DNA from 2 places in the Conexibacter sp. JCM 18997 genome. Region 2 is predicted to be linked to the other one. Evidence: riboswitches for the same ligand, from Rfam matches in the RefSeq annotation. Region 2 holds a riboswitch; the other holds the start of a gene.

Region 1 (9,167 bases), 850 kb from region 2:
GATCCAGAAGGCCTCGATCGAGCCCTGGCCCGGCACCTCGACGTTCATGCCGAACACGCTGGCCACCAGGGTCAGCGGCAGCACCACGACGCTGATCGAGGTCAGCACGCGCAGGATGTCGTTGACGCGATGGGAGATGACCGACTCGTTGGTGGACTCCAACGCCTCGATCACCTCCTTGTAGTTCTCGAGCATGTCCCAGATGCGCTCGGACGCGTCGACGATGTCGTCGAAGTACATCTCGAGGTCCTCGGGCACGTACCGGCGCGTGCGCTCCAGATCGCGCAGGGCGGCGCGCTGCGGCCGGATGATCTTGCGGAAGTTGATGATCTCCTGCTTGACGTTGGAGATGTCGCGCACGATCTCCTCGGAGTGCCCCTCGAAGATGTCGTCCTCGAGGCGCTCGAGCTTGTTGCCCATCTTGCGCAGCATCGGGAACGACGCGTCGACGCAGTCGTCGACGACCTTGTAGAGCAGGTAGCCGGCGCCCTTGGCGAACAGCTGCTCGCGCAGCTCGTCGTCGCGCCCGCAGCGGTCGAACAAGTACTCCAGCGGCTGGATCGGCTCGTTGGGGAGCGTGATCACGAAGTCGCTGCCCACGAACACGTTCAGCTCGGCCGCGTTCAGGCGCCCGACCTGCTTGTCGTAGCGCGGGAAGTGCAGCACGATGAACAGGTAGTCGTCGTACTCGTCGACCTTCGGGCGCTGGTTGCGCGAGAAGACGTCCTCGTAGTCCAGCGCGTGGAACTCGAAGCGCTCCTCGATCCAGGCGCGCTCGATCGGCCGCGGGCGCTCGATGTTGATCCAGCGCAGACCGCCGGCTTCGATCTGCTCGACGCGCGGGACGCTGGGGGACTCAGGCGGTCCGGGAGCGACCCGACCGCGGGACCCGCGACGAAGACGAGGGAGGTTCGGCATCAGGACTTCGCGCCTCGTCGCTCATCGTGATCGGGTCCGCCTCGGGCATGACCCACAGTGTACTTCCCGGGCTGTGGGGGAAGCAGTCGTGGCCACGCAATTGCAACGCGCCGTGTATCCTGCCGACTACATAGCTGGACACATCCAGAGGGGTGGAGGGACTGGCCCGACGAAACCCCGGCAACCCCCCGCGTATCGCCACGCGGGAAAGGTGCCAATTCCTGTGAGATGTGGCGGAAGGTTCGTCCGAGACCTTCGCCACCTGAACTGGCGGAGGTTTCTTTGATGTCTGCGACGAACTTGAAGTGCAGAGAGTGTGCGGCCACCTATCCCCTGGAGGCCCGGTACGTCTGCGAGCAGTGCTTCGGCCCGCTCGAGGTCGCCTATGACCATTCGGCCATCGCCGAGGACACCGCGGCGCTGCGGCGCCGCATCCAGGCGGGGCCCCAGAACATCTGGCGCTACAGCGACTTCCTGCCGCTGGAGTCGCCTCCCGGTCCGTCGGGCCGCGTGCTGTCGCGCGTCGGGCTGCCGGCCGGCTGCACGCCGCTGATCCGGGCCGACCGCCTGGCCGACAAGCTCGGTCTGGGCGAGGTGTGGGTCAAGAACGACGCCCACAACCCGACGCACAGCTTCAAGGACCGCGTCGTGGCCGTCGCCTCGCAGCGCGCCCGCGAGCTCGGGTTCGACACGCTGGCCTGCGCCTCCACGGGCAACCTGGCCAACGCCGTCGCCGCCCAGGCCGCCGCGCTGGGGCTGCCGTCCTACGTGTTCATCCCCTCCAACCTGGAGGAGCAGAAGATCCTGGCCACGGGCGTCTATGGGACGAACCTGGTCAAGATCCGCGGCAACTACGACGACGTCAACCGCCTGTGCACGGAGATCTCCGGCGAGCGCGAGAGCTGGGCGTTCGTCAACGTCAACATGCGGCCCTACTACGCGGAGGGCTCCAAGACCCTCTCGTACGAGATCGCCGAGCAGCTGGGCTGGGAGACGCCGGACCGGATCGTCTCGCCGATCGCCTCGGGCTCGCTGTTCACCAAGCTGGCCAAGGGCTTCTCGGAGTGGCTCGAGCTCGGGCTGATCAGCGGCTCGGTGCCGACGATGAACGGCGCGCAGGCCACGGGCTGCTCGCCGGTGGCCACCGCGTTCGCCGAGGGCACCGACGTGTGCCGCCCGGTCAAGCCGGACACGATCGCCAAGTCGCTGGCCATCGGCAACCCCGCCGACGGCCCGTACGCGGTCGAGCTGGCCCGCGCCACCGGGGGCAGCGTCGACGCGGTCACCGACGAGGAGATCCGCGAGGGCATCCGCCTGCTGGCCGAGACGACCGGCATCTTCACCGAGACCGCCGGCGGCGTGACCACCGCGACGCTGGCCAAGCTGGCCGCGCGCGGGGACATCGGCGCCGACGAGCGCGTCGTGCTGGTCATCACCGGCGACGGCCTGAAGACGCTGGACGCGGTCCGCGGAACCTTCGAGTCCTACGAGATCGACCCGCGCTACGAGGACTTCGAGGCGACGGTCGAGCAAGGAGTGCATGCCTGATGGCGGTGACCGTGAAGATCCCGACGCAGTTGCGCGCCGTCACCGGCGGCCAGGCCGAGCTGTCGGTCGAGGGCGGCACGGTGGGCGAGGTGCTCGACGCGGCCTACGCCGAGCACGACGGCCTCAAGGACCGCATCTGCGGTGACGACGGCGAGCTGCGCCGGTTCGTCAACGTGTACGTCGGCGGCGAGGACATCCGCTTCCTCGACGGGCTGGGCACCGCCGTGCCGGGCAACGGCGAGGTCACGATCCTGCCCGCGGTCGCGGGTGGGCGCTGACCTGACGGATCGCGACGTCGCCGAGCGGGCGGCGCGGGCGGCCGGCCAGGTCGCGTTGCGCCACCTGGGCGGCGACCTGCGCGTCGAGGTCAAGTCGGCCGAGCCCACCGACGTGGTCACGGTGGCCGACCGCGCCGCCGAGGCGGCCGCGGTCGCGGTCCTGGCCGATCACCGGCCCGACGACGGCGTCTTCGGCGAGGAGGGCAGCGACCACGCCGGCCCGTCCGGGCGGCGCTGGGTCATCGACGCGATCGACGGCACGCTGAACTTCTCCCACGGCCTGCCCGCGTGGTGCGCGGCGGTCGTGCTGACCGACGCCGACGGCGCGCCGCTGGCCTGCGCAGTGCTCGATCCCGAGCGCGACGAGCTGTTCAGCGCCGCCCGCGGCCAGGGGGCCTGGCTCAACGGGCGCCCGATCGCGGTCCGCGCCGCGGTGCCGCTCGCTCAGGCGCTGGTGTCCTGCCAGTGGGGCTTCGGCAAGCTGGCCCTGCCCGGCGCGCGCGACGTGGTCAGCCGGATCGTCGACCAGGTGGGCGCGGTGCGGACACCGGGCTCCGGCACGCTGGAGCTGTGCTGGGTGGCCGTCGGGCGCCTGCACGGCTGGATGCAGCCCGACGCGGCGGCATGGGACTGGCTGCCGGGCGCGCTGCTGGTGCGCGAGGCCGGCGGCGAGGCGGTGACGGTCACCGAAGGTCTGCCGGTCAGCTGGTCGCTGGCCGGCGCGCCGGCGACGGTCAGCGCGCTGCGCGGCCTGCTCGGGCCCTGATCGCCTCGACCAGCGCGTGGATGAAGCGCATCTGCTCGGGGGTGTGGTCGTAGCCGCCGTTGAAGTAGTCGATCCGCTGCTCGCCGAACAGCGCCGCCCGCAGCAGCGACAGGTCGTCCGGCAGCGTGCCGTCGGCGGCGAAGGCGTCGCGCGTCTGGGTCACGAAGTCGCCCAGCGCGGGCGCGGCGGGATACAGGTCGTAGCCGTTGAACGTCAGCGCGAACGGGATCAGCTGGCTCCAGGGGGCGTTGGGCGGCGGCATCCGGTCCGCGCGCAGCGCCTCGTTGGGGATCGTGCGCAGCGTCACGCGCCGACGAGCTTGCCCAGGGCGGCGTCCATCACCCGGGTGGGCAGCATCTGCGTGACGGCCAGCTGGGCGCGCGCGTCGAGGCCGACGACGTAGCGGGCCCGCGGACGGTCGGCGGTCAGCGCGCGCTGGATCGTCGCGGCGACCTTGTCGGCGTCGGCGGCGCCCCGGCGGATGTGCGGGATCATCGTGCGAAAGCGCGTCGTGTGGCGCTCGTAGAGCAGGCGATGCTCCGGCGACAGCGCCGCCTCGGTGGCGTCGACCGTCGACTCCGCCTGGCGCCAGATGTCGGTGTCGACGCTGCCCGGCTCGACCAGCGACACGCCGATGCTCCACGGGCGCAGCTCGATGCGCAGCGCGTCGGCCAGCGCCTCCAGCGCGAACTTCGACGCGTTGTAGGCGCCCAGCAGCGGCGTCGACACGCGCCCACTGACCGAGGAGACGAACACCACCCGCCCGCCGCTCTCGCGCAGCTTGGGCAGCACGGCCTGCGTGACCGCGACCTGACCGAACACGTTGACCTCGAACTGGTGGCGCAGCTGGTCGATCCCGAGCCCCTCGATCGGCCCGGCCACGACGACGCCCGCGTTGTTGACGACGGCGTCGAGCCGCGCGGGGAGCGCGTCCGCCAGCGCGGCGACCTGGTCGGCGTCGGTCACGTCGAGCACGAGCGGCGTGATGCCGCGCGCCCGCAGCGCCTCGCCGTCGGCCGCGTCGCGCACGCTGCCGAGGACCTGCCAGCCGGCGGTGGCCAGACGCGCGACGGTGGCGGCGCCGATCCCGCGGCTGGCTCCGGTGACCAAGACACTGGGCATCCGCGGAACTTACACTCGCCGGCGATGAGCGAAGAGGAACCCGGCCCCGATCCCGTCCAGACCTTCCGCCAGCGGCGCGACCGGGTGCGCGCCGAGATGGGGGGAACGGTGCGCGTCGAGCGCCTGCACGACCGGGGCGAGCGCACCGTGCGCGAGCACATCGACGGCCTCCTGGATCCCGGCAGCTTCGAGGAGATCGGCACGTTCGTGCGCTCCGCGCGGGCCGAGGACGCGGCCGACACGCCCGGTGACGGCAAGATCGGCGGGCACGGCATGATCGACGCGCGGCCGGTCACGGTGGCCGGCGACGACATCACGGTCAAGCGCGGCTCGTCGTCGCTGATGGGATCCAAGCGGCTGGCGCGGCTGTTCGGCCACGCCGAGCGCAGCGGGCACCCGATCGTCTACTTCGGTGCCACCGGCGGCGCGCGGATCCCCGACACGCTGGGCTCGGCCGGCTTCAGCGAGGTCCCGCTCAGCGTCGACCTGTTCCGGCGCGCCCGGCGCGTGCCGTTCGCCACGGTGATCGTCGGGGACAGCTTCGGCGGCTCATCGTTCCTGGCCGCCGGCTCGGACCTCGTCGTCCAGCTGCGCGGCACGTGCCTGGCCGTCACCTCACCGCTGGTCGTCGAGATCGCCACCGGCGAGGCGATCGAGCGCGACGAGCTGGGCGGCGTCGACGTGCACGCCCGCACCACCGGTCAGATCGACCGGATCGCCGACACGCCCGAGGACGCCTACGCCCAGGTGCGCCAGTTCCTGTCGCTGCTGCCGTCCAACGCCGGGGAGCGGGCCGCGCGCGGTCCGGCCGGCCAACGGCTGGAGGCCGACGCCGAGCTGGCCGACCTGGTGCCCCGCCGGCGGTCACGGGCCTACGACATGAGCCGTGTGCTGGACCGCGTCCTGGACGACGACAGCCGCTTCGAGCTCGCGCCGGGCTACGGTCGCGGCCTGATCTGCGCGCTCGGCCGACTCGATGGCCACGTGGTCGGCGTGATCGCCAGCCAGCCGAAGTTCTTCGCCGGCGCGCTCGATCCCGCGGCCTGTGAGAAGGCGGTCCGGCTGCTCTGCCTGTGCGACGCCTTCGACCTGCCCGTGGTCTTCGTCCAGGACGTCCCGGGCTTCTTCGTCGGGCGCCAGGTCGAACACGCCGGGATGCTCAAGCACGCGATCCGCCTGCAGACCGCGCTCGCGCTCAGCCAGGTGCCGAAGCTGACGGTGCTGCTGCGCAAGAGCTACGGGCTGGCCTACTTCAGCCTGGGCGGCAACGACACCGGGGTGGACACCGTCTACGCCTGGCCGGGCGCCGAGATCTCGTTCATGGATCCGCTGGTGGCCGCCAACGTGGTCAGCGGCGGCGATCCGGCCGCCCGCGACGCGGCGCTGGCCGCGATGGAGGCGCAGACCGATCCGTACGGCGCGGCCGGGCGCATGGCCATCGACGAGATCATCGACCCGGCTGACACGCGGGCCACGCTGGCCCGCGCGCTGGACCGGCTGGACGGGCGCCCCCGCGTCAACGGCTGGGAGCGCCCGCTGGCCAGCTGGCCGACCTGCTGACTAGCTGCCGATCCGGATCGACGAGACCCGGGTGCCGCTCACGTTGAACGTCACGTCGCCACCGCCGCGGTTGTACTGACAGAACGGCGTCTTGATCAGCGGGGCCTTGGCGAAGCACTGCAGCTTCTTCCCGACGGCACCCTGCAGCGCGGTGACGCTGCTGCCGATCCCGGCGCCGTTGGCCTTGTACTGGGGCGACGTGATGCTGATCGTCGAGAGCTTGGGCGAGCCGCCCTGCGTGCCCTGCCAGAAGCTCAGGCTGAGGCCGTAGCGCTTGTAGGAGAGCGTCAGGTTGGACGACTTGCCGCTGAAGCCCTGCTTGTCCTGGTTGTCGGGCTTGCCCAGCAGCGACTTGGCCTTCGCGGCCGGGATGCCGAGCTTGAGCGCGCCGATCGCACCCTTCTGCACGTTGATCTTCGTGCCGACCTGCTTGGGCGGCGCGGCGGCGAGCGCCGGCGTGGCCAGGAACAGTGCACCGACGGCGATGAGCGCCGTCGCCCGCAGACTGCGAGACATTGGGAGTCCTTTCACGAGATCTGCTGCTTGACGACGTCGTACGCCGGTCGCGTGACGAGGCCGCTGGCGTTGGTCAGCCCGGCGTCGAACTGCCCGCCGCCGGTCCAGCTGTACACGTACAGGCGCTGGATGCGCGGCGAGCTGCGCGCCAGCGTGAACATCCACTTCTCGGCCGACACCTGACGCGTCTGCGACGGCGGGAAGCCGGGCAGGAACGAGTACAGGCCGCCGGTCTCCGACAGCCAGACCGTGCCCTTGACCGCGCCGAGCACGGCCTTCGTGCCCTTCGACGAGTGGCGGTTGACGTCGGAGTAGTTGTGCAGGCCCCACAGCTTGGGCTTCACCTTGCCCAGCGCCCGCTGGTACTCCTCGAGGTACTCGACGGTGGTCTGCGGCTGCGCCGTGTCGAGCACCTCGGCGGCCATCACCGTGCAGCCGCCGCAGGTCCGGCGCATCGTCAGGTAGTAGCCGGCCGCCGCCTGGGGATCCCGGCAGGTCGGCTGTGAGCAGTCGTTGACCTCATCCCAGGCGGAGAACGTGCGCACGTAGGGGTAGCGCCTCATGAACGCCCGCACGCCGCGCTGATAGGCGGCGGTGGAGGGCAGCTGGCTGGCCTTGCGGGGCAGGCGCGAGTGCTCGAAGGACACGAGGATGTCGTAGCCCTGCGCGTTGGCCGCCTGCAGGAAGTCGTCGGCCTGCTGGCGCTCGAAGTTCGAGGTCAGCGCGGCGTCGTAGGCGACGACGTAGCGGACGTGCTCGAGCGGCAGGTCGGTGAACAGCGGCGTGGTGAACATCGTCGCGTCCTCGTCGCCCATCCCATAGACGAGGGCGGACGCGGAGGAGGGGAGCGCCAGGGCGCCGAGCAGGGCGACCAACAGGGCCAAACGAGTCACGAACGTCACGCTGGCGACCCTACCGATAAGGTCGGCGCGTTCATGGCAGTCCGCGTGCTGCATTGCGACGACTCTGACGCGTTCCGCCTGCTCGTTCGCGAGATGCTCAGCGACGAGGACGGGATCGACGTCGTGGGCGAGGCCGCTGATGCCGACGCGGCGGTTGCCGTCGGCCTGGAGCAGGACCCGGATGTGGTTCTGCTCGACCTGCGCGGCGGCGATCTGGGCCCGGAGGTCATCGAGCGCGTCGCGCACGCGCTCCCACGCGCCAAGATCGTCGTCCTGTCGGGCTGGGCGGGCCCGATCGACGAGAGCCGGCTCGCGGCCAGATTGGGCAAGGACATCGAGTTCTCCGAGCTGGCCGCGACCATCCACCGGGTGGTCGCCCTCCCCTGATTCGGGGTGCCCGCTCGACAAATGGACGATGCGAGCGGATCGGGTCCAACCCGTAACGTACCCGGCGATGTCTCGTTCCCCACGGGTCAGATGCGGCGGCTGCGCATTCGAATGGTTCGGCCCCACATCCGCGCACGGCCTGCGCATCGTCGGCACCTGTCCCCGCTGCGGAGGCGTGCTGGACTTCCTGATGCCCGTCGTCGAGGACGACGGCCCCGACGTGGCGGGACACCTGATGGAGCCCGTCGGCGGCGATCAGCGCACGCCGGCGTCGGTGCTGGGCACGCCGCTCAGGCGGTAGCGACGCGGGGCAGCAGCCGGGCCAGCGCGGCCTGATCGGCCTGCGCCCGCTCTTCGGCGGCGCGGGCCAGGTTCATGCGGGCCCGCACCAGCAGCGACTTGATCGCCGGCACGGTCGTGTCCAGCGCCGCGGCCAGCTCCTCGTACGAGAGCCCTTCGAGCTCGCGGATGATCAGCGCCGAGCGCTGCTGGTCGGGCAGCTGCTGGATGTCGGCCACGACCTGACGCAGGCGCTCACGGCCGGCGACCACGTCGGGCAGCGTGGCCAGGTCGGCCCCGAGATCGATCTCCTCGGTGAGCACCGGGGTGGGCCGGCGCAGCACGTCGAGGCAGCGGTTGTGGGCCACGCGGTACAGCCAGGCCCGCAGGGCCATCGGTCGGTCGTCGGCGCGCAGCGCGGTGTAGGCCCGGGCCAGGACGTCCTGCACGACGTCCTCGGCGTCGGCGCCCGCCGACATGCGCCGGACGTAGGCCAGCAGCCGGTCGCGGTAGCGGCGGTCGATCTCCGTCATGGCCGCGTCCCGGCCGGCGCGCAGGTCGGCGACGAGCTCCTCGTCGGACTGCGGCCGCAGGACGGCGTGCGTCATCAAGCGATGCCGAGGCAAGAAAGTCACGGTAGCGACCGGTTTCGACGGGCCTGAGAGAACGCCTGCGTGCGCAGGCGCTCAGGCGGCCTCGCGCAGCGCGTCGAGCTCGCGGCTCAGGGACAGGGCCCGCAGTCCCTGCTCTTCGAAGCGGCGCACGTCCTTGGGCGCCATGTCCAGCTCGCGGGCGACACGCTGCAGCGGCAGCGGGTCGCGGCCGCCGTTGAGGCCGTAGCGCAGCTTGATCACGTGGCGCTGCGGCTCGGGCAGCTGCTCGACCGTGCGG
Region 2 (9,167 bases):
AGGCGCGCGCACACCGCGGCACCGATGAAGCCGGCGGCGCCGGTGACGGCGACACGCGGAAGTGAATCGGTCATGTGCGACAACTATGCTCCCTCGCGCCGTGCGCCTGTCCACTGCCATGAAGGGCGTCGCGTGGGGCGCCGTCGCCGTGGGCTTCGCCGCCCCGCTCGTCAGGCGCAAGCTGCGCCTGAAGCCCCCGGTGGTGGCGGGCCTCGCCGCTACCGCCCCGTTCGCCCTGTGCGTGGTCCTTCCCCGGTCGCGCAAGCGCGACGCGGCCGTCTGCGTGCTGCAGATGTGGGCCTATCTCTCGATGTACGAGATGCCCAACGACGACCCGGAGAAGCTCGAGGCGCGCGTGCACGTGCGCTACCCGGTGGTCATCGATCGGGCGATCGGCCTGGGCGAGCTGCCCGGCGTGCGCCTGCAGAAGCTGTTCTCCAAGCCCGCCGGCCTGCGGCGGATGGACGCGGTGCTGGTCGGCGCGCACTGGGTGTGGTTCCTGGTGCCCCACTCCGTGGTGGCCTACATGCTGATCTTCCGCCGCTCGCGCTTCGAGCGCGCGGCGCTGATGGTCTACGCGGTCTTCGACCTGGGCGTGCTCGTGTACTGGGTGCTGCCCACCGCGCCGCCCTGGTACGCGGCCAAGCACGGCGTGATCGCCGCGCCCGAGGCGGCCGAGCCCGCGCTGCGCCGCCTGATGGTCGAGCAGGGCGAGGCGTTCTGGCGCGACCGCTGGGAGCCGATGTACGACTCGCTGGCCGGCAACCCGCTGGCCGCGATGCCGTCGCTGCACTTCGCCACCTCCGCGATGGCCGCCTTCGTGCTGGCCGACGCGGGCCCGGTCGAAGGGGCGATCGGCTGGACGTATGCGCTCACGTTGGGCTTCGCGCTCGTCTACCTCGGGGAGCATTACGTCGTGGACCTGTTGGCGGGCATGGGGCTGGTGCTCGGCGTGCGCGCGATGGAGCGCCCGCTGACGCCGATGCTGCGCTCGATCAGCCGCGGGGTGAACGCCCTCGAGGCAAGGGTCGCTGGCTGATGGCCGACGAGACACGCGTGCGCGAGCAGCGCCACCAGGAGGAGACGGTCAAGCCGTGGTCGGCCGAGGCCTTCGTGGAGCTCGAGCAGGAGGCCCTCGACGACGAGGAGATGCCGCGGGTCCACATCTCGCGCAAGATGATCGCCGTCGGCGTCCTGTTCGTCGTCACGGTCGTCGCCTTCTTCATCTTCGTCCTGCCGCAGATCAGCGGCCTGGAGGACACCTGGCACCGCATCGAGGACGGCGACCCGTGGTGGCTGGCCGCCGCCGGGGTGTTCGTGATCGCCTCCTTCGGCGGCTACGTGATGCAGTTCGTCGGCGTGTTCGGCCCGGGCGCGCCGCGCAAGCTCACGCCGGGTGAGGCCTACCAGGTGACGATGGCCGCGCTGGCCGCCACGCGGCTGTTCGCCGCCGCCGGGGCGGGCGGCCTGGCGCTGCAGGCCTGGGCCATGCGCCGCTCGGGCATGTCGCGGCGGATGGTCGCCGACCGCACGATCACCTTCCTCGTCGTGCAGTACTGGATGTACACGGGCGCGCTGGTCGTGTTCGGGCTGGGCCTGGACATCGGCCTGTTCTCCGGGCCCGCGCCGTTCGCGGTGACCACGCTGCCGGCGATCCTGGCCATCGTCGCCATGACCATCGCCGGGCTGATCGCGCTGACGCCGACCGACGTCGAGCGGCGCCTGCAGGAGTGGCACGCGCGCGGCAAGGGCGGGCGCCTGTCGCGCCTGGCCGGCAAGCTGGCCACCGGTCCGGCTGCCGCGTCGGCGGGCATCCGCGGCGCGATGGCCCACATGCGTCATCCCGACCGCGCGGTGTGGGGCGCGGCGCTGTACTGGGCCACGCAGATCGCCGTGCTGTGGGCCGCTTTCCACGCCTTCGGCGACCCGCCCTCGCTGGCCGTCCTGGTGATGATCTACTTCGTCGGCATGCTGGGGAACCTGCTGCCGCTCCCCGGAGGCGTCGGCGGGGTGGACGGGGGCATGATCGGCGCCTCGCTGGCCTTCGGCGTGCCCTCCAGCCTGGCGGTCGTGGCGGTGCTCACCTACCGCGCGTTCGCCTTCTGGCTGCCCACCGTTCCGGGCATCATCGCCTACTTCCAACTGCGTCGGACCGTGGCTCGCTGGAAGGCCGAGCCGGTCGTCGAACCGGCCTGAGGTTCGCTACTATACAAAGTGAAGTGACACCCATGAGCGACACCACAGACACCCCCATCGAGAACGTCATCATCATCGGCAGCGGGCCTGCCGGGTACACCGCTGCGCTGTACACCGCGCGCGCGAACCTGAACCCGCTGGTGATCGAGGGCTTCGCCTGGGGCGGCCTGCTCCAGCAGACCACCGAGGTCGAGAACTTCCCCGGCTTCCGCGACGGCATCATGGGCCCGGAGCTCATGCAGACGATGCGCGACCAGGCCGAGCGCTTCGGCACGCGCTTCATCACCGATCTGGTCACCAACGTCGAGCTGGCCGACGAGCCCGGCGGCGTCCACAAGGTGTGGGTCGACGAGGACGAGCTGCACCTCGCGCGCACCGTGATCCTGTCGATGGGCGCCGAGCACAAGAAGCTGGGCGTGCCCGGCGAGGAGGAGCTCGGCGGCCGCGGCGTGTCCTACTGCGCCACCTGTGACGCGGCGTTCTTCAAGGACGCGCACACGGTGATCGTGGGCGGCGGCGATTCGGCGATGGAGGAGGCGATCTTCCTGTCGAAGTTCGCCAGCCACGTCGACGTGGTCCACCGGCGCAACGACTTCCGCGCCTCGAAGATCATGCTCGACCGCGCCGCCGCGATCGACAACATCCACTTCAAGACGCCGTTCACGATCGAGCGCTTCGAGGCCGTCGAGGGCGACAAGCTGCCGACCGCGCGGCTGATCAACACCGAGACCGGCGAGACCGACTCGCTGCCCAACGTGGGCACGTTCATCGCGATCGGCCACGAGCCGCAGTCCGACATCGTGCGCGGCCAGATCGACATCGACGACGAGGGCTACGTGATCACCCAGGGGCGCTCCACGCGCACCAACCGTCCGGGCGTGTTCGCCGCGGGCGACCTGGTCGACCACACCTATCGCCAGGCGATCACCGCCGCCGGCTCGGGCTGTCAGTCCGCGCTGGACGCCGAGTGGTACCTGCGCGACACGCCCCAGGTCCCGACGCCCGCTGGGATGCCCGAGGGCGACCTGGCCGAGGCGCAGTGGGCGCCGTCGGTCGAGCAGTAGCCGCCCGCGCCGAAACGGCAGCCATTGTCGGCTCAGCGTCGCTATGCGACGCCCACCCGACAATGAGCGCCCTCGAGAGCGGCGACGTGCCAGAAACCGCCACCGCTCCGCTTCGGGCGTCGCTCCTCGCCGACGCGGGCGGTGCCGCAGACGCGCGCTTTCTTCGCTGCCCGCCCGGTCGTTGTCCGATCGGTCCCGGATACCGGGCTCGAGCGGACAACGTTCAGGCCGCAGCGCGCGCGCAGGGCGAGGGCGCCGCGCCGGCGATGTCCACGCCCAGCCACTCGGGCACGACCCGGTCGTCGTCCAGCGGGCACCAGGCGCCCTCGCGCTGGCCGTAGGCGGCCTGCGGTCCCGCGGCCAGGCCGCGCACGAGGCGGTCGGCGTCCTCCAGGCGTGAGGCGATCCCGAAGCTGGCCCGCAGCGCGCCGGCCGGAGCGCCCAGGCGGGTGAGCGCCTGGTGGGCGCAGAAGCGCCCGTCGCGCAGGCCGATCCCGTGCTCGGCCGACAGCCAGGCGGCCACGTGGCCAGGCTCGAAGCCGTCGACGGTGAACGTGACCACGCCGATCGCGCCCGGAGCGTCCGGCCACAGCGTCAGGACACGCACCCCGTCCAGCTGGGCCAGGCCCGCGAGCAGGCGCTCGCGCAGGGCCGCCTCGTGGGCCTCGAGCGCGCCGGCGGGCAGGTCGGCCAGCGTGGCGCAGGCCTCGGCCAGGGCGACGGCGCCGACCAGGTTCGGCGTGCCGGCCTCGTGGCGGGCCTCGCCGTCGGCCCAGTCGACGCGCTGGCGACCGACCTCGCGCACCGCGCCGCCGCCGGCCAGGTAGGGCGCGGCGGCGTCCAGCCAGTCCCGGCGGCCGACCAGCGCACCGGCGCCAAACGGCGCGTAGAGCTTGTGGCCGGACAGGGCGACGTAGTCGGCGCCGATGTCCTGCAGCGAGAAGCGCCGGTGCGGCGCCAGCTGGGCCGCGTCGACGGCCACGCGCGCGCCGCGGGCGTGAGCGAGCTCGACGATGGCCTTCAAGGGCAGCAGCTCGCCGGTGACGTTGGAGGCGCCGGTGACGGCGACCAGGGCGACCGGCGTGGCATCCAGCGCCGCGCGCAGGCGCTGGAGCGTCGCGGCGACCGTCGGGCCGGCCTCGATGCAGCGGTGGCGCCCGTCGCGCCAGGGCAGCAGGTTGGCGTGGTGCTCGGTGTCGAGGAACAGCACCTTCCCGCCCGCCGGCGGGACCGCGCGGGCCAGGAGGTTCAGCGCGTCGGTCGTGTTGCGGGTGAAGACGACGGCGTCGTCGGCGCCTGCGCCGACGAACCGGCGCACGCCGCCGCGCGCCTGCTCATACAGCGCGGTGGCGACCTGCGAGGGCAGGCCGGCGCCGCGGTGCACGCTGCCCGCCCAGGGCAGCACCCGGGTGACGCGCTCGGCCACGGCGGCCAGCGCCGGCGCGGTCGCCGCCTGGTCGAGGTTGGCGTAGCGCACGGTCGCGCCGCCCAGCACGGGCACCTGCAGCTCCTCGCCGACGACGGGCAGCAGCCCGCGGGTGGCGACCGGGTACGACAGCACGTCGATGGACGACATGGGTGGACCTCATCTTGTGATCGGGACCCGATCACGCAGGTCCACGGTTTGCCATTGGCCTGGTCTTCACCCGGGGCACCCCATCGCGGAGGAGGGTTGCCGGCCAGCGAGCCGGGGCTTCGCGCTGGCGCTCTTGACCTGTCACGAACGTAGCACGGCAGATCGCGCCGCGCCTTCAGCCGATCTGGACGAGTGTCCGAACTACTTGGGCCGGATCGTGACCTTGTAGCGGCCCGAGCCCTGGTAGGTCTCGGTGCAGGTGTAGGCGACCCAGCCGTCCTTCAGGCAGCGCATCTGGTAGGGCGCCTCCCAGCCGTTGTCGTTCATCTCGACCCGGCCGGCGCCGCCGCCCGGGAAGGACAGCTGCCACGCGTTGTGGCTGACCTGGATCAGGCACTTGCCGTCGTTGCGGATCGTGGCCGAGTAGCCGTGTGCGTCGCTGTCGCTGCCGGGCGTGAAGGTCCCGTACTCCTCGTCGCGGGTGCAGTTGGTCGGCTGGCCCTGGGAGCTGACGACGGCCCGCCCGGCCATGTCCTCGAAGAACAGCGTGCCGGTCTCGCGGTGGTCGCGCAGCGGCTTGGTCGTGACCGCGTCGTCGTCGTCGCCTGCGCCGCGCACGGTCGTGTCGTTGCCGTCGGTGACCAGCAGGTCCTGACCGCCGCCGCCGTCCAGGACGTCGCGACCGCGGGTGCCGACGAGGACGTCGTCGCCGCCGCGCCCGCAGATCACGTCGTCGCCCTTGGTCCCGCGCAGGACGTCGTCGCCGGGCGTGCCCGTGATCGTGCAGCGCGTGGCCGCGTCGCCCCGGCTGCCGGCGGGCCAGATCGTCACCTTGATGACCTGGTCGCCGCGGTAGCTCTCGTTGCAGACGTAGCCGCTCCAGCCGTCGCCGCAGATGAAGCGATAGTCGGTGCCGGTGCCGTCGTTGCCCATCTCGATCGATCCGCTGCCGCCGGGCATGGTCAGCTGCCAGGTGTTGTAGCTCGGCTCGATCGCGCACGACCCACCGTCCCGGGTGGTCATGCCGTAGGCGTGGGACTCGTTGTCGCTGGCCGGCGTGAACGCGTCGTACTGCTCGTCGCGGGTGCAGTTCGTGGGCTGTCCCTGGGACGCCGCGACGCGGCGGCCGGCCATGGCCTGGAAGTGGACGTCGCGCGTCTCGCGCCGGTCGCCGACGGCCTGGGTCGCGTCCGCGGCCAGCGCTGTCGCCGCGCGCTTGATGCGCACCAGCCAGCGACCGCCGCCCCCGGCCGTCTCCGAGCACGCGTACGGCCCGGTCCAGCCCGCGACGCAGCGCAGCTGGTACGGGCCGCCCTTGTCGTTCATCTCGACCTCGCCGCCCCCGCCGGGCAGGTTGACCCGGAAGCGGTAGTAGCTGGGCTGCACCGCGCACCAGCCGCCGTCCTTGATGACCAGCGAGAAGCTCAGCGGCGACGGGTCCTGGTTGGGGTCCAGCGTGAACGGCCCGGTCAGCTCGTCGCGGGTGCAGTTGGTGCGCGTTCCCGCCGTCAGCGTGCCCTCGGTTCCGCCCAGGTCGCCTTCCACGTAGATCGTCTGCGACCACGGGTAGTCGCCCAGCAGCTGCTTGGCCCGCTCGTCGCCCGCGTCGGTGTCGAGCCGGTCGCGGCCCTGGTCGTCGACCAGGAAGTCGTGGCCGCGTCCGCCGTCGAGCACGTCGTCGCCGGTTCCGCCGGCCATGCGGTCGGCGCCGGCGCCGCCGAGCAGGAGGTCGCGGCCGGCGCCGCCGATGATCTGGTCGTTGCCGCCCAGGCCGCAGATCACGTCGTCGCCCGCGGTGCCGCGCAGGCGGTCGTTGCCGGGCGTGCCGGTGATCGTGCAGGCCTGGCGCCAGCGATGCGCGGGGGTGAGGTTGACGACGCGGTTGCCCTGCTCGGTGGTCTCGGTGCAGATCGCCCCGTCAGCGGAGTACTGCTCGCGGCAGTTGGGCTGCCAGTTGGCTGGTCCGTGGCCGTAGTCGACGTTGTTGATCTGGGCCTGCTGATGCGAGCCGTCGGAGAACCGGAAGCTCCACGTGTTCGTGCTGCGCTCCAGCGCGCAACCGTCCGAGGTGCGGATCGTCGCGTCCAGGCCGTACTCCGCCGTCTTCTGGCTGACGGCGTAGTGCTCGTCGCGCGTGCAGTTGGTGGGGTGGCCCTGGTAGGTCGTGTACCAGCCGTCGCCGACCGCGACCTTGGCCTTCAGCTCGACGCGGTAGTCAGCCTGGGCGGCGGAGGCGGCGAGCAGGGCGGCGGCGGTGGCGACGAAGACCGCGGCGCACATCCGTGTGCGGAGCATGCGGGCGAGAATACAGAACGCCGTACAGGATCAGCGAAGGTACAGCGGGTTGGAGAGCACCCAGGTGCGCTCGCGGCCGCCGTGGCGCAGATGCGCGCTGACCCGCCAGACGCCCGCGCCGTCGGCGCTTTGGCGCAGCTCGACCGCGTCGCTCGCCTCGCTGACCAGGTTCCCGTCGCGCCACAGCCGCAGCGTCGCGGCCCGCGGCGCCGTGGCGACGAGCTCGACCGGCTCGGTGAACGGGCGCTCGTCGCCCATGCCGGGGCCGAACGTGAAGCCGGTCGCGTCGGCCAGCGAGTCGCGGGCCAGGAACGCGTGGCCGGCGGCCAGCGCGCCGATCACCGCCTCGGGCGTGACCGCGGCGACGAGCACGTGGGTGCGCAGCAGCGCGAACGAGCGCGCGTAGGACATCGTGCGCAGCCGCACGCGCCCGTTGCGGCGCAGGCCGTACTGGTGCGCGTCCAGGCCGGCGATCGCCGGCAGGCGCCGCTGCCGGCCGATCTCGTCCCAGCGCGCGAGGTTGCGGGCCGGCGGATCGGCCAGGATCGCATCGGGGTCGCGCGCGAAGCGCAGCAGCGCCAGCGGTGAGCGCAGGTACTCCAGCGTGTCGGTGACCAGGCTCCACAGCTCGATCCCGTCGACCGGCGCGCGCAGGTCGCCGTAGGGCGCGGCGCGGCCCGCGCGCCCCAGCACCCAGCCGCCGCGCGAGAACGGATGGGCGGCGAAGCCCACGCCCCCGGCCGCGTGCACGCTCTCCAGCACCGCGCGCGACGTGCGGCGCGCGTGGCGCACCACCTGGTCGGTCCCCAGCGCCAGCAGGTGGCTGCGCTGCAGAGGGGAGACCTCGTGACCGGCGATGACCAGGACGCCGTCGTGCCAGCCCGCCTCGCCCCGGGCGCGCAGATCGTCGTGGTCGGTGACGATCACCACGTCGGCGCCGGTCTCGCGCGCGGCCGCGGCGATCTCGGGGATCGTGCCCGTGCCGTCGGAGTACACCGAGTGCACGTGGATCACGCAGGTCAGCTCACGGGACATCGACGCCTGACCGTAGTGAACGACCGGCGGGCCCCAGCGGGCCCGCCGGGCTCACTCTTGCTAGACGCGCCCGGCGCGCCGGCGGCGGCTGGAGGTCGCCGCGTCCACGACGACGGCGCCCAGCAGCACCGCGCCGGTGACCATGTACTTGACGTCGGAGTCCAACGCGAGCAGGTCCATGCCGTTGGAGATCGAGCCGATCACCAGGGCGCCCAGCAGGGCCGACCACACGCGACCGCGACCGCCGAACAGCGAGGTGCCCGCGATGACCGGGCCGGCGATGGCCAGCAGCAGCAGGTCCGAGCCGCCGGAGGACTGGTTGACCGCCAGCAGGCGCGAGGCGGCCAGGACGCCGCCGCAGGCCGCCAGGGTGGAGGCCAGCGCGAACACGGCGATGCGCACGCGCGCGGTGTTGATGCCGGCCCGCCGGGCCGCTTCCTCGTTGCCGCCCACCGCGTAGATGTGGCGACCGAAGCGGGTGCGCTGGGTGATGTAGTCGAAGATGATCACGAAGCCGACCAGGATCACCAGCGCCAGCGGCAGGCCGCGGTCCTGGTTGACGACCCAGACGGTGGCCAGCACCGGGATGGCCATGGCCACGATGCGCACGAGCAGCACGACGGGCTGGGGCGCCTCCAGGCCGGCCCGGACGCGCATCATGCGCCCGTTGAGGGTCACGGCGGCGAACGCGGCGATCAGGGCGACGGCGATGATCCAGCCGACGACGTCGCTGAAGAACGTGCCGGTCAGGTCGATGATGAACTGATCGTTGATGTTGATCGTGCCGGTGTCGCCCAGCACCCACAGCTGGACGCCCTGCCAGCCGAGCAGACCGGCCAGCGTGACGACGAAGGATGGGATCCCGAACCGCGTGTGGATGGATCCCTGGAACGTGCCGATCAGCGTGCCCGCGATGATCGCGGCGAGGATCGCCGGGACGGCCGGCCAGCCGTGCTTGACGTTCAGCACGGCCATGATCGCCGCGCACAGACCGGACACGA

Evidence for each region. Region 2 has a riboswitch for S-adenosylmethionine ahead of ACZ5UI_RS12770 (aminotransferase class V-fold PLP-dependent enzyme). Riboswitches for the same ligand answer to the same signal wherever they lie in the genome.
Region 1: it holds a riboswitch for S-adenosylmethionine, as region 2 does, so the genes downstream of both, thrC (threonine synthase) here and ACZ5UI_RS12770 (aminotransferase class V-fold PLP-dependent enzyme) in region 2, are expected to answer to the same signal.

What each region holds. Positions count from the first base shown of each region.
Region 1 covers NZ_AP043885.1:1,662,036-1,671,202, reverse strand. The annotation lists gene corA (magnesium/cobalt transporter CorA) at 1-918, opposite strand, end outside; SAM riboswitch class I at 1,056-1,153, shown strand; gene thrC (threonine synthase) at 1,204-2,466, shown strand; gene ACZ5UI_RS08720 (ubiquitin-like small modifier protein 1) at 2,466-2,744, shown strand; gene ACZ5UI_RS08715 (inositol monophosphatase family protein) at 2,734-3,510, shown strand; gene ACZ5UI_RS08710 (hypothetical protein) at 3,479-3,817, opposite strand; gene ACZ5UI_RS08705 (SDR family NAD(P)-dependent oxidoreductase) at 3,814-4,632, opposite strand; gene ACZ5UI_RS08700 (acyl-CoA carboxylase subunit beta) at 4,657-6,192, shown strand; gene ACZ5UI_RS08695 (hypothetical protein) at 6,193-6,708, opposite strand; gene ACZ5UI_RS08690 (hypothetical protein) at 6,720-7,601, opposite strand; gene ACZ5UI_RS08685 (response regulator) at 7,644-7,997, shown strand; gene ACZ5UI_RS08680 (hypothetical protein) at 8,173-8,298, shown strand; gene ACZ5UI_RS08675 (RNA polymerase sigma factor) at 8,288-8,884, opposite strand; gene ACZ5UI_RS08670 (sigma-70 family RNA polymerase sigma factor) at 8,963-9,167, opposite strand, start outside.
Region 2 covers NZ_AP043885.1:2,513,431-2,522,597, reverse strand. The annotation lists gene ACZ5UI_RS12790 (NAD-dependent epimerase/dehydratase family protein) at 1-74, opposite strand, end outside; gene ACZ5UI_RS12785 (phosphatase PAP2 family protein) at 101-1,039, shown strand; gene ACZ5UI_RS12780 (lysylphosphatidylglycerol synthase transmembrane domain-containing protein) at 1,039-2,196, shown strand; gene trxB (thioredoxin-disulfide reductase) at 2,229-3,260, shown strand; gene ACZ5UI_RS12770 (aminotransferase class V-fold PLP-dependent enzyme) at 3,484-4,836, opposite strand; SAM riboswitch class IV at 4,876-4,975, opposite strand; gene ACZ5UI_RS12765 (calcium-binding protein) at 5,038-7,131, opposite strand; gene ACZ5UI_RS12760 (CehA/McbA family metallohydrolase) at 7,162-8,166, opposite strand; gene ACZ5UI_RS12755 (sugar ABC transporter permease) at 8,227-9,167, opposite strand, start outside.